Regions from separate parts of the Streptomyces sp. NPDC031265 genome, predicted to be linked through region 2. Evidence: riboswitches for the same ligand, from Rfam matches in the RefSeq annotation. Region 2 holds a riboswitch; the other holds the start of a gene.
The links. Region 2 has a riboswitch for glycine ahead of gcvP (aminomethyl-transferring glycine dehydrogenase). Riboswitches for the same ligand answer to the same signal wherever they lie in the genome.
Positions count from the first base shown of each region.

Region 1: another riboswitch for glycine. It lies ahead of gcvT (glycine cleavage system aminomethyltransferase GcvT); the one in region 2 lies ahead of gcvP (aminomethyl-transferring glycine dehydrogenase).

Region 1 covers NZ_JBVIHM010000010.1:69,540-74,995, reverse strand. Annotated here, with positions in the region: gene ACZ499_RS17475 (enhanced serine sensitivity protein SseB C-terminal domain-containing protein) at 1-405, opposite strand, end outside; gene ACZ499_RS17470 (enhanced serine sensitivity protein SseB) at 502-1,278, opposite strand; gene ACZ499_RS17465 (AAA family ATPase) at 1,383-2,009, opposite strand; glycine riboswitch at 2,140-2,262, shown strand; gene gcvT (glycine cleavage system aminomethyltransferase GcvT) at 2,406-3,518, shown strand; gene gcvH (glycine cleavage system protein GcvH) at 3,588-3,962, shown strand; gene glyA (serine hydroxymethyltransferase) at 3,986-5,245, shown strand; gene ACZ499_RS17445 (L-serine ammonia-lyase) at 5,398-5,456, shown strand, end outside.
Region 2 covers NZ_JBVIHM010000011.1:9,109-14,564, forward strand. Annotated here, with positions in the region: gene ACZ499_RS18395 (DNA polymerase IV) at 1-1,263, shown strand, start outside; gene ACZ499_RS18400 (PRC-barrel domain-containing protein) at 1,176-1,556, opposite strand; glycine riboswitch at 1,669-1,766, shown strand; gene gcvP (aminomethyl-transferring glycine dehydrogenase) at 1,961-4,846, shown strand; gene ACZ499_RS18410 (DUF5999 family protein) at 4,974-5,180, opposite strand.

The sequences.
Region 1 (5,456 bases), on a different contig from region 2:
GGGCATCCGGTCGAGGCCGGTGGCGATCCGGCGCAGATCCGGCCAGGGGATGCCGACCCCGCCGCCGGGGGCGTGCGGGTTGAGCCAGATCCCGTACCGGTCGGGGTAGAGGGCGCGGGCGACGTCACGGCCGGTGACCATCTCGTGGTCCCGGTTCCAGCCACTGGCGGAGAGCTCCTGCGCGGAGGTCACACAGGGTGCGTACGCCACCCCGTCGACCTCCATGTTCCCGTACTGCGCGTCGGAGGCGCCGGGCCGGCCGTGCCAGAGCAGCATCCACAACCGGCCGGACGAGGGGTCGGCGAGGGCGTGCAGCAGCGCCTCGTACGCGTCGTAGCGTCCGGGGGTCACCTGGCGCAGCATGTGCTCGACCTGCCCGGCCGCCGCGGTGCCTGACGCACTCACCCTGGGTCCCGCCCCTCTTCGTTCCCCCGCGCCGCCGGTGCACAGGCGTGCGGCCGTGGGGATCTACGGATTATGAAACCAGCTTATGCGGGAGGACTAGGGGGTGGCCCGCGTGTAGAAGGGGCGCACGCGCTCCCGCATCCACTCGCCCACCGGGTCCTGGGCCACGTCGAGCAGCACCAGGTTCACCGGCCAGCCGACCGGGGCCCGGCCCAGCGCGCGGCCCAGCGCCTCCATGGGGGCGTTGCGCCCGGCCCCGTCCCAGGTGGAGAACTCCACGCCGATGAAGAGCGTCGGGTCGTCGCCCTCGATGGAGGCGAGCGCGCGGCGGGCGGTGCGCACCACGCCGGTGGCGTCGAACTCCTCGGCCGCGGCGGTCAGGAAGTCGACCGGGTCCTCCTGCCAGTCCGGCTCGAAGAGCCGTACCCGGGCGCCGGAGGCGGGCCCGTCCAGGGCGGTGCGCCCGGTGCGGCACAGCTCGGCCACGGCGGGCGGCGGCAGCGGTACGCCGACCGCGCCCTCCGGGTTCAGCGCGATGCCCAGCTGCGGCGGCAGCCCGCGGGCGAACTCCACGGCGGGCGCGACGGCGAACGACATGTGCGGGCCGACGCACTGGAGGAACTGCTGCTCGGAGCTGTAGACGGGGACGTAGGGGGAGCCGGCGATCTCCATGGTGGGGAGGTCGAGGTCGGCGCTGTCCCGGCTGCCGCCGTTGGGGAGGGGGATCCAGACGGGGTTGCGTCCCAGGACCTCTATCAGGCGGGGGCCCGCGCCCGGGACGCCGAGCGAGGCGGACAGTGCCTCCTCCAGCTCGTTGCCCGGCCAGCCTCCGCCGCCCTGGGGGTGCGGAACCGCATGCTGCGGGTAGTCCATGTGCCGTCCTTCTCCCCCGGTTCGACTGCGGGCCGTGCGTGGCTGGTCGCGCAGTTCCCCTCGCCCCTGAAGATCAGGGGGTGCGGGTCCCCGCCATCTGAACCTTAGCGGCGGGCGGCCCTCTCCCCGAAAGCGATCCGGATCACCGTTTCCGCCGCCGGCCTGTCCAGCAGGACCGCCGATGCGACCCCCCGGGGCAGGCGGCCCTCCGCCACCGCCGCTATCAGGCGGGGCACCGCCCTCGCGTGGCGGGCGAAGGCGTACGAGGAGACCTTGCGGCCGCGGGCCACCTGGCCCGCCAGGGCGGTCTCCGGGGTGACGTCGAGGAGCACGAGGTGCAGCGAGCGGCCTTCCCGCGCCGCACCCTTCGCCAGCGACCAGCGCACCCAGGCGTGGGTGCCGCAGTCGTGGACGGCCAGGCCCCCGCCCGACCGCAGCGCCCGGTGCATCCGCAGGAAGTGGGCGACCCGCACCACCGGGCGGTACAGCGCGTACGGCACGCCGCCCATCCTGGCCTCCCAGGCGCGGCGGGTGTCCTGCGAGTCGATGCCGACGCCGGTGACGGCCCGGCGCAGCAGGGTCGTCTTGCCGCTGCCGGGCAGGCCGGAGACCACCACCACGTCCCCCTCGGCGAACCGGAGCGTGTGCGGTGAGCGACCGTCCCGGCCGCGCAGGTCCCGTACCGCCGGAACCGGGGCCTCCGCCTGCGCCGCCGCCGTGTGAACCGTCATCGGTGCTCCCCCCTGCCGGGTCGGACGACCCTTTCCCCATGCGCGTAAAAGGATGGTAATGAGACTCAGGTGATGTGATGCCCGTGGGAGGCGTGCAATGATGTGCGCGCCAAACTGCATACCGGCCGCTTGAATCCACGCGGGAGAGTCCCCGGCAGTTCCCCCAAGGCCCCAGAAGGCCGGGAGGATCGCGGGGCGCCGAAGGAGCAAGTCCCTCCCTTGAATCTCTCAGGCCCCGTACCGCGTGGATGAGGCAGATCTGAAAAGCGGGCCGCACGTTCTCAGACGGAGCGGCTCCACCCAAGGTGCAAGCCGGGTCTCCCGGCGAACCTCTCAGGTTCCGATGACAGATGGGGAGGATCGTCCTCGCCGTCATGCCCTGGGAGCCACACCCTCATGAGCAATCCCCGTCTCACCGCCCTTGACGCAACTCACCGTTCGCTGGGCGCGACCATGACCGACTTCGCCGGCTGGGACATGCCGCTGCGGTACGGCAGCGAGCGCGACGAGCACAACGCCGTCCGTACCCGGGCCGGTCTCTTCGACCTCTCCCACATGGGCGAGATCACCGTCACCGGCCCGGACGCCGTCAAGGCGCTGGACTACGCGCTGGTCGGCAACATGAGCACCATCGGCGTGGGCCGCGCCCGCTACACGATGATCTGCCAGGAGGACGGCGGCATCGTCGACGACCTGATCGTCTACCGCCTCGGCGAGGACGAGTACATGGTCGTCGCCAACGCCGGCAACGCCCAGGTCGTGCTGGACGCGATCACCGAGCGCGCGGCCGCCTTCGACGCCGAGGTCCGCGACGACCGCGACGCGTACGCGCTGCTGGCCATCCAGGGCCCCGAGTCCCCCGGCATCCTGAAGTCGCTTACCGACGCCGACCTGGACGGCCTGAAGTACTACGCGGGCCTGCCCGGCACCGTGGCCGGTGTCCCGGCGCTGATCGCCCGTACGGGCTACACCGGCGAGGACGGTTTCGAGCTCTTCGTGGCCCCGGCCGACGCCGAGCAGCTGTGGCGCGCGCTCACCGACGCGGGCAAGGACGCGGGCCTGGTGCCGTGCGGTCTGTCCTGCCGCGACACGCTGCGCCTGGAGGCGGGCATGCCGCTGTACGGGCACGAGCTGACCACCGCGCTCACCCCGTTCGACGCGGGGCTCGGCCGGGTCGTGAAGTTCGAGAAGGAGGGCGACTTCGTGGGCCGCGAGGCCCTGGAGGCCGCCGCCGAGCGCGCCGCCGCCAAGGCCCCGCGCAAGCTGGTCGGGCTGATCGCCGAGGGCCGCCGGGTGCCGCGCGCCGGATTCTCCGTGGTGGCGGGCGGCGAGGTGGTCGGCGAGGTCACCTCGGGCGCCCCGTCGCCGACGCTGGGCAAGCCGATCGCCATGGCGTACGTGGACGCCGCGCACGCCGCACCGGGCACCTCCGGCGTCGGCGTCGACATTCGCGGTACGCATGAGCCGTACGAGGTCGTGGCGCTGCCGTTCTACAAGCGCCAGAAGTGACCCCTCGCACACGCACCGCACGACTCATCTGTTCACCACCACTCCCCCTCGTACAGGAGAATTCAGGCCATGAGCAACCCCCAGCAGCTGCGCTACAGCAAGGAGCACGAGTGGCTGTCGGGCGCCGAGGACGGCGTCTCGACGGTCGGCATCACGGAGCACGCGGCCAACGCGCTCGGTGACGTGGTGTTCGTCCAGCTCCCGGAGGTCGGTGACACGGTGACCGCGGGCGAGACCTGCGGCGAGCTGGAGTCGACCAAGTCGGTCAGCGACCTCTACTCCCCGGTCACGGGCGAGGTCGTCGCCGCCAACCAGGACGTCGTCGACGACCCGTCGCTGGTGAACTCCGCCCCGTTCGAGGGCGGCTGGCTGTTCAAGGTGCGCGTCACGGACGAGCCGGGCGACCTGCTCTCCGCCGACGAGTACACCGACTTCGCCAGCTGACCTACCACTCCAGGGATCTTCTGATGTCGCTTCTGAACCAGTCCCTCCATGAGCTGGACCCGGACGTCGCCGCCGCCGTCGACGCCGAGCTCCACCGTCAGCAGTCCACCCTCGAAATGATCGCCTCGGAGAACTTCGCTCCGGTCGCGGTCATGGAGGCCCAGGGCTCGGTCCTCACCAACAAGTACGCCGAGGGCTACCCGGGGCGCCGCTACTACGGCGGCTGCGAGCACGTCGACGTGGTCGAGCAGATCGCGATCGACCGCATCAAGGCGCTCTTCGGCGCCGAGCACGCCAACGTGCAGCCGCACTCGGGCGCGCAGGCGAACGCGGCCGCGATGTTCGCGCTGCTCAAGCCGGGCGACACGATCATGGGCCTGAACCTGGCCCACGGCGGTCACCTGACCCACGGCATGAAGATCAACTTCTCCGGCAAGCTCTACAACGTGGTCCCGTACCACGTCGACGAGACCGGACAGGTCGACATGGCCGAGGTCGAGCGCCTGGCCAAGGAGTCCAAGCCGCAGCTGATCGTGGCCGGCTGGTCCGCGTACCCGCGCCAGCTGGACTTCGCCGCGTTCCGCCGCATCGCGGACGAGGTCGGCGCGTACCTGATGGTCGACATGGCCCACTTCGCGGGCCTGGTCGCCGCGGGCCTGCACCCCAACCCGGTGCCGCACGCCCACGTCGTGACCACCACCACGCACAAGACCCTCGGCGGTCCGCGCGGCGGTGTCATCCTGTCGACGCAGGAGCTCGCCAAGAAGATCAACTCGGCGGTCTTCCCCGGTCAGCAGGGCGGCCCGCTTGAGCACGTGATCGCGGCCAAGGCGGTCTCCTTCAAGGTGGCGGCCTCGCCCGAGTTCAAGGAGCGCCAGGAGCGCACCCTGGAGGGCGCCAGGATCATCGCCGAGCGCCTGATCCAGGACGACGTGACCGAGGTCGGCGTCTCGGTCCTGTCCGGCGGCACGGACGTCCACCTGGTCCTCGTGGACCTGCGGAACTCCGAGCTCGACGGCCAGCAGGCCGAGGACCGCCTCCACGAGGTCGGCATCACGGTCAACCGGAACGCCATCCCGAACGACCCGCGCCCCCCGATGGTCACCTCGGGCCTGCGGATCGGCACGCCGGCACTGGCCACCCGCGGTTTCGGCGCCGACGACTTCCGCGAGGTCGCCGACATCATCGCCGAGACCCTGAAGCCGGACTTCGACAAGGACGCTCTCGCCGCCCGGGTCTCCGCCCTGGCCGCGAAGCACCCCCTGTACCCCGGCCTGAAGTAATTTCGTACCCTTTTATTCGTACGAACCTTCGGGGCACCGCGCACACTGGACAGTGAGTGCGGTGCCCCGAACCCTTGCACCGCCCGTTTTCCTGCTCGTTCCGCACCACCCCGGCAGACAACGGCGTCTACCAACCCACAAGGAGTCCTCCCGTGGCCATCTCGGTCTTCGACCTGTTCTCGATCGGCATCGGCCCGTCCAGCTCCCACAC
Region 2 (5,456 bases):
TACCGCTCGATCAGCGAACAGGTGATGGAGTTGCTGGGGCGGCTGTCGCCTCTGGTGGAGCCCCTGAGCCTCGACGAGGCCTTCGTGGACCTGGAGGCCGGGGGAGTCGCGTGGGACGCGCAGTCGGCCCGTGAGGCCGGTCAGCGGCTGCGGGAGGACATCCGGGCGGTGACGGGTCTGACGGGGTCGGTGGGGCTCGCCGGGTCCAAGATGCTGGCGAAGATCGCCTCGGAGGAGGCCAAGCCCGACGGGCTGGTGCTCATAGAGCCCGGCACCGAGCGGGCGCTGCTCGCCCCGATGACGGTCAGGACGCTGCCGGGTGTGGGGCCCGCGACCGGGGAGCATCTGCGCAGGGCCGGGATGACCACGGTCGCGGATCTGGCCGAGGCGGGCGAGGACGAGCTCGTACGGCTGCTCGGCAAGGCGCACGGGGCGTCGCTGCACCGGATGGCGCTCGGGCTCGACGACCGGCCGGTGGTGGCCGAGCGGGACACCAAATCGGTGTCGGTCGAGGACACCTTCGACGTGGATCTGCACGACCGGGTGCGGGTGATGAACGAGGTGGGGCGGCTCGCCGACCGGTGTGTGCAGCGCCTGCGGGCGTCCGGGCACTCGGGCCGCACGATCGTCCTGAAGGTCCGCAGGTACGACTTCTCGACGCTGACCCGGTCGGAGACGCTCAGGGGGCCCACGGACGACCCCGCGGTGGTGCGCGAGGCGGCCGGCCGTCTGCTCGACTCCGTGGACACGACGGGTGGCGTGCGCCTCCTCGGGGTCGGGGTCAGCGGCCTCGCGGACTTCACGCAGGAGGACCTCTTCGCCCAGGCGGCCGGTGAGCGGGAGGCAGGGGAGGAGGCCGCCGAGGAGGAGTCGGCTCCGGCCACCGCCCCCGAGCAGGCGGAGGCGGCGGATCCGGCCGAGCGGCGCTGGGTGGCCGGGCACGATGTGTGCCACCGCGAGTTCGGCCCCGGCTGGGTGCAGGGCAGCGGGGTGGGGCGGGTGACCGTCCGGTTCGAGACGCCCACGGCGACCGCACCCGGACGGGTGCGGACGTTCCGGGTGGACGACCCCGACCTGGAGCCGTCCGAGCCGCTGCCGCTGGTGGCCGGGCCCGGGGAGACGGAGACAGAGACGGAGGCCGGGGCCGGGGCCGGGGAGGCGGGTGACGTGGAGGGTCAGGTGTCGTCCTCCTCGCCCGCGAGCCGTCCGAAGTCCCGGTCGGGGCCGGGGAGCGGATCGGGGGCGGCGATGTCCAGACCGTAGTGGTGGTAGAGCTGCAGCTCCTGTTCGGGGGAGAGGTGGCGGCCGACGCCGAAGTCGGGAGCGTCCTTGATCAGCGCCCGGTCGTAGGGGATGTGCAGCGCCTCGTCGACGAGGGTGCTGGGCTCCAGCGGGACGAAGGCGTCCCGGCTGAACAGGCCGGTGCGTACGGCGGCCCACTCGGGCACTCCGGTGGCGTCATCGAGGTAGACCTCGTCCACCGTGCCGATCTTGTTGCCGTTGCGGTCGAACGCCTTGCGGCCGATCAGGCTGCGCGGATCGATATCGGTCTGCACGGTCCCTCCAACTGGTCGCAACTGCTCGTAAGCACTACGAAAGTGCACATCGCGGGCATCGGCCACTCGAAGGATCAGGGCCTGAACGCGCTGGTACCCTGGCGATGGCTGCTGACCCCGCGCGGGAGAGTCCTCCGGAAAGAAGTCCGGAGGCGCCGAAGGAGCAAATCCTCCCCGGAATCTCTCAGGCCCACGTACCGCGCGGACGAGGTCACTCTGGAAAGCAGGACGGGGACGCGCGGGCATACGCCCGTGCGCGCGCCCCTTCCTCACCGACGGTGAAAGCCGGGACGCCCCCACGCGCCCCGGTGAAACTCTCAGGTTGAGATGACAGAGGGGGAGGCCGTCCGGGTACCCGCGCCGTGGTGCCCCTCGCAGGTCGTGCAGACCAGGAGGCCTCCGTAATGACCGCCAACCGCATGCCGCTCACCGAGCTAGAGCGTGGCATTCCCTTCGAGCAGCGTCACATCGGGCCGGACGCCGAGGCCCAGGCGAAGATGCTCGCGCAGGTCGGCTACGGCTCGCTCGACGAGCTGACCGCCGCGGCCGTGCCGGACGTGATCAAGAGTGCCGAGGCGCTGGGTCTGCCCGGCGCCCGCACCGAGGCCGAGGTCCTGGCCGAGCTGCGCACCCTCGCCGACCGCAACAAGGTCCTCGCCCCGATGATCGGCCTGGGCTACTACGGCACGTTCACCCCGCCGGTGATCCTGCGCAACGTCATGGAGAACCCGGCCTGGTACACCGCGTACACGCCGTACCAGCCGGAGATCTCGCAGGGCCGTCTGGAGGCGCTGCTCAACTTCCAGACCGTCGTCGCCGACCTCACGGGGCTGCCCACCTCCGGCGCCTCGCTGCTCGACGAGGGCACCGCGGCCGCCGAGGCGCTCGCGCTCTCGCGCCGGGTCGGCAAGGTCAAGGGCGGGGTCTTCCTCGTCGACGCGGACACGCTGCCGCAGACCGTCGCCGTCATAGAGACGCGCGCCGAGCCGACCGGTGTCGAGGTCGTCGTCGCCGACCTGAGCCACGGCATCCCGGCCGAGGTGGCCGAGCGCGGTGTCTTCGGTGTGCTGCTCCAGTACCCGGGCGCCTCCGGCCAGGTCCGCGACCTCAAGCCGGTCATCGACGAGGCCCACGAGCTGGGCGCGATCGTCACCGTCGCCGCCGACCTGCTCGCCCTGACCCTGCTGGCCTCGCCCGGCGAGCTCGGCGCGGACATCGCGGTGGGCACCACCCAGCGCTTCGGCGTCCCGATGGGCTTCGGCGGCCCGCACGCCGGCTACATGGCGGTCCAGGAGAAGTTCGCCCGCAGCCTGCCCGGCCGCCTGGTCGGCGTCTCCGTCGACGCGGACGGCAACCGGGCGTACCGCCTGGCGCTGCAGACCCGCGAGCAGCACATCCGCCGCGAGAAGGCCACCAGCAACATCTGTACGGCGCAGGTCCTGCTCGCCGTCATGGCGGGCATGTACGCGGTCTACCACGGCCCGGACGGCCTGCGGCAGATCGCCCGCCGCACCCACCGGTACGCGGTGATCCTCGCCGAGGGGCTGCGCGCCGCCGGTGTGGAGGTCGTGCACGGCTCGTACTTCGACACGCTGACCGTCCGGGTCCCCGGCAAGGCCGCCGACGCCGTCGCCGCCGCCCGTGACGGCGGGGTCAACCTGTACCTGGTCGACGCCGACACCGTCTCGATCGCCTGCGACGAGACCACCGACCGCGACCGCGTCGCCGCCGTCTGGGCCGCCTTCGGCGCCGAGGGTGACATCGAGGCGCTGGATGCCGCGGCCGCGGACACGCTGCCGGGCGCGCTGCTGCGCACCGACGACGTCCTGACCCACCCGGTCTTCCACCAGCACCGCTCCGAGACCGCGATGCTGCGCTACCTGCGCAAGCTCGCCGACCGCGACTACGCGCTGGACCGCGGCATGATCCCGCTCGGCTCCTGCACCATGAAGCTGAACGCGACCACCGAGATGGAGCCGGTCACCTGGCCCGAGTTCGGCCAGATGCACCCCTTCGCGCCGGCCGAGCAGGCCGGGGGCTACCTCACGCTCATCCACGAGCTGGAGGAGCGCCTCGCCGAGGTCACCGGGTACGACGCGGTGTCGATCCAGCCCAACGCCGGTTCGCAGGGCGAGCTCGCGGGGCTGCTCGCGGTCCGCGCCTACCACCGGGCCAACGGCGACGAGCAGCGCACGGTCTGCCTCATCCCGTCCTCCGCGCACGGCACCAATGCCGCCAGCGCCGTGATGGCCGGCATGAGGGTCGTCGTGGTGAAGACCGCCGACGACGGCGAGGTCGACATCGCCGACCTGCGCGCCAAGATCGAGCAGTACCGCGACGAGCTCTCGGTACTGATGATCACCTACCCGTCCACGCACGGTGTGTTCGAGGAGCACGTCGCGGACATCTGCGGCGAGGTGCACGACGCGGGCGGCCAGGTCTACGTCGACGGCGCCAACCTCAACGCCCTGGTGGGCCTCGCCAAGCCGGGCAAGTTCGGCGGCGACGTCTCGCACCTGAACCTGCACAAGACGTTCTGCATCCCGCACGGCGGCGGCGGCCCCGGCGTCGGCCCGGTCGGTGTGCGCGCGCACCTCGCGCCGTACCTGCCGAACCACCCGCTCCAGCCGACGGCCGGTCCCGAGACGGGCGTCGGCCCGATCTCGGCCGCCCCGTGGGGCTCGGCGGGCATCCTGCCGATCTCGTGGGCGTACGTGCGTCTGATGGGTGGCGAGGGCCTCAAGCGCGCGACGCAGGTCGCGGTGCTCGCGGCCAACTACATCGCCAAGCGCCTGGAGCCGCACTACCCGGTGCTCTACACCGGCCCCAACGGCCTGGTGGCGCACGAGTGCATCGTGGACCTTCGGCCGCTGTCGAAGTCGACCGGCGTCAGCGTCGACGACATCGCCAAGCGTCTGATCGACTACGGCTTCCACGCGCCGACGATGTCGTTCCCGGTGGCCGGCACGCTGATGATCGAGCCGACCGAGAGCGAGGACCTGAACGAGATCGACCGGTTCTGCGAGACGATGATCGCGATCCGCGCCGAGATCGAGAAGGTCGCCTCGGGCGAGTGGCCCGCCGACGACAACCCGCTCGCCAACGCCCCGCACACCGCGGCGGCGCTCGGCGGCGAGTGGAACCACGCGTACAGCCGCGAGGAGGCCGTCTTCCCGGCCGGGGTCTCGGCCGCCGACAAGTACTGGCCGCCGGTGCGCCGCATCGACGGTGCCTTCGGCGACCGCAATCTGGTCTGCTCCTGCCCGCCGCTGGACGAGTACGACAACTGATGTAGAGCCGTCTACGGCTGACATACGTCGGGGCCGGTGCGGGGGTGTTTCTCCCCGGGCCGGCCCCTTCTTTTCGTGTCGTGCTGTTCGGTTGTGCGGTGTGCGTGTCCGTGCCGGCGGTGCCGTGCTAGGCGGCCTTCGCCACCTGTCCAGCTGTCAGCGCCCGGTGCGGGGCGATGATCCGCCCGTCCGGCAGCAGCTCCCCGGTGTCCTCGAAGATCAGGACGCCGTTGCACAGCAGGCTCCAGCCCTGTTCCGGGTGGTGCGCCACGAGCTGCGCGGCCTCCCGGTCGGCGGAGTCGGCTGTCGGGCAGGCTGGCTGGTGCTGGCACATGGATGCGTTCTTTCGCTGCGTCGTAGTAGTGAGTGTCCTGCGGCTCGATGCGGTGTTCATGGCCGCCCCCCGTTGCTAAGTCGGTCGGTCCGCTCCCAGTGTTGCCCTACGGGCGTCAATCCGCAGGGATTTCGCGGCACCACTTCCTACTGCATATTGACGCATCACTCGTGCGGCCGGTTCAACTCAACTGCCCAGCCTCTTCGGGTGGTTCGTGCTGACCGTTACGGGCTAGCCCGTACGGAGGACGCGTACGGGCGCACGGCGCAGCGCCCC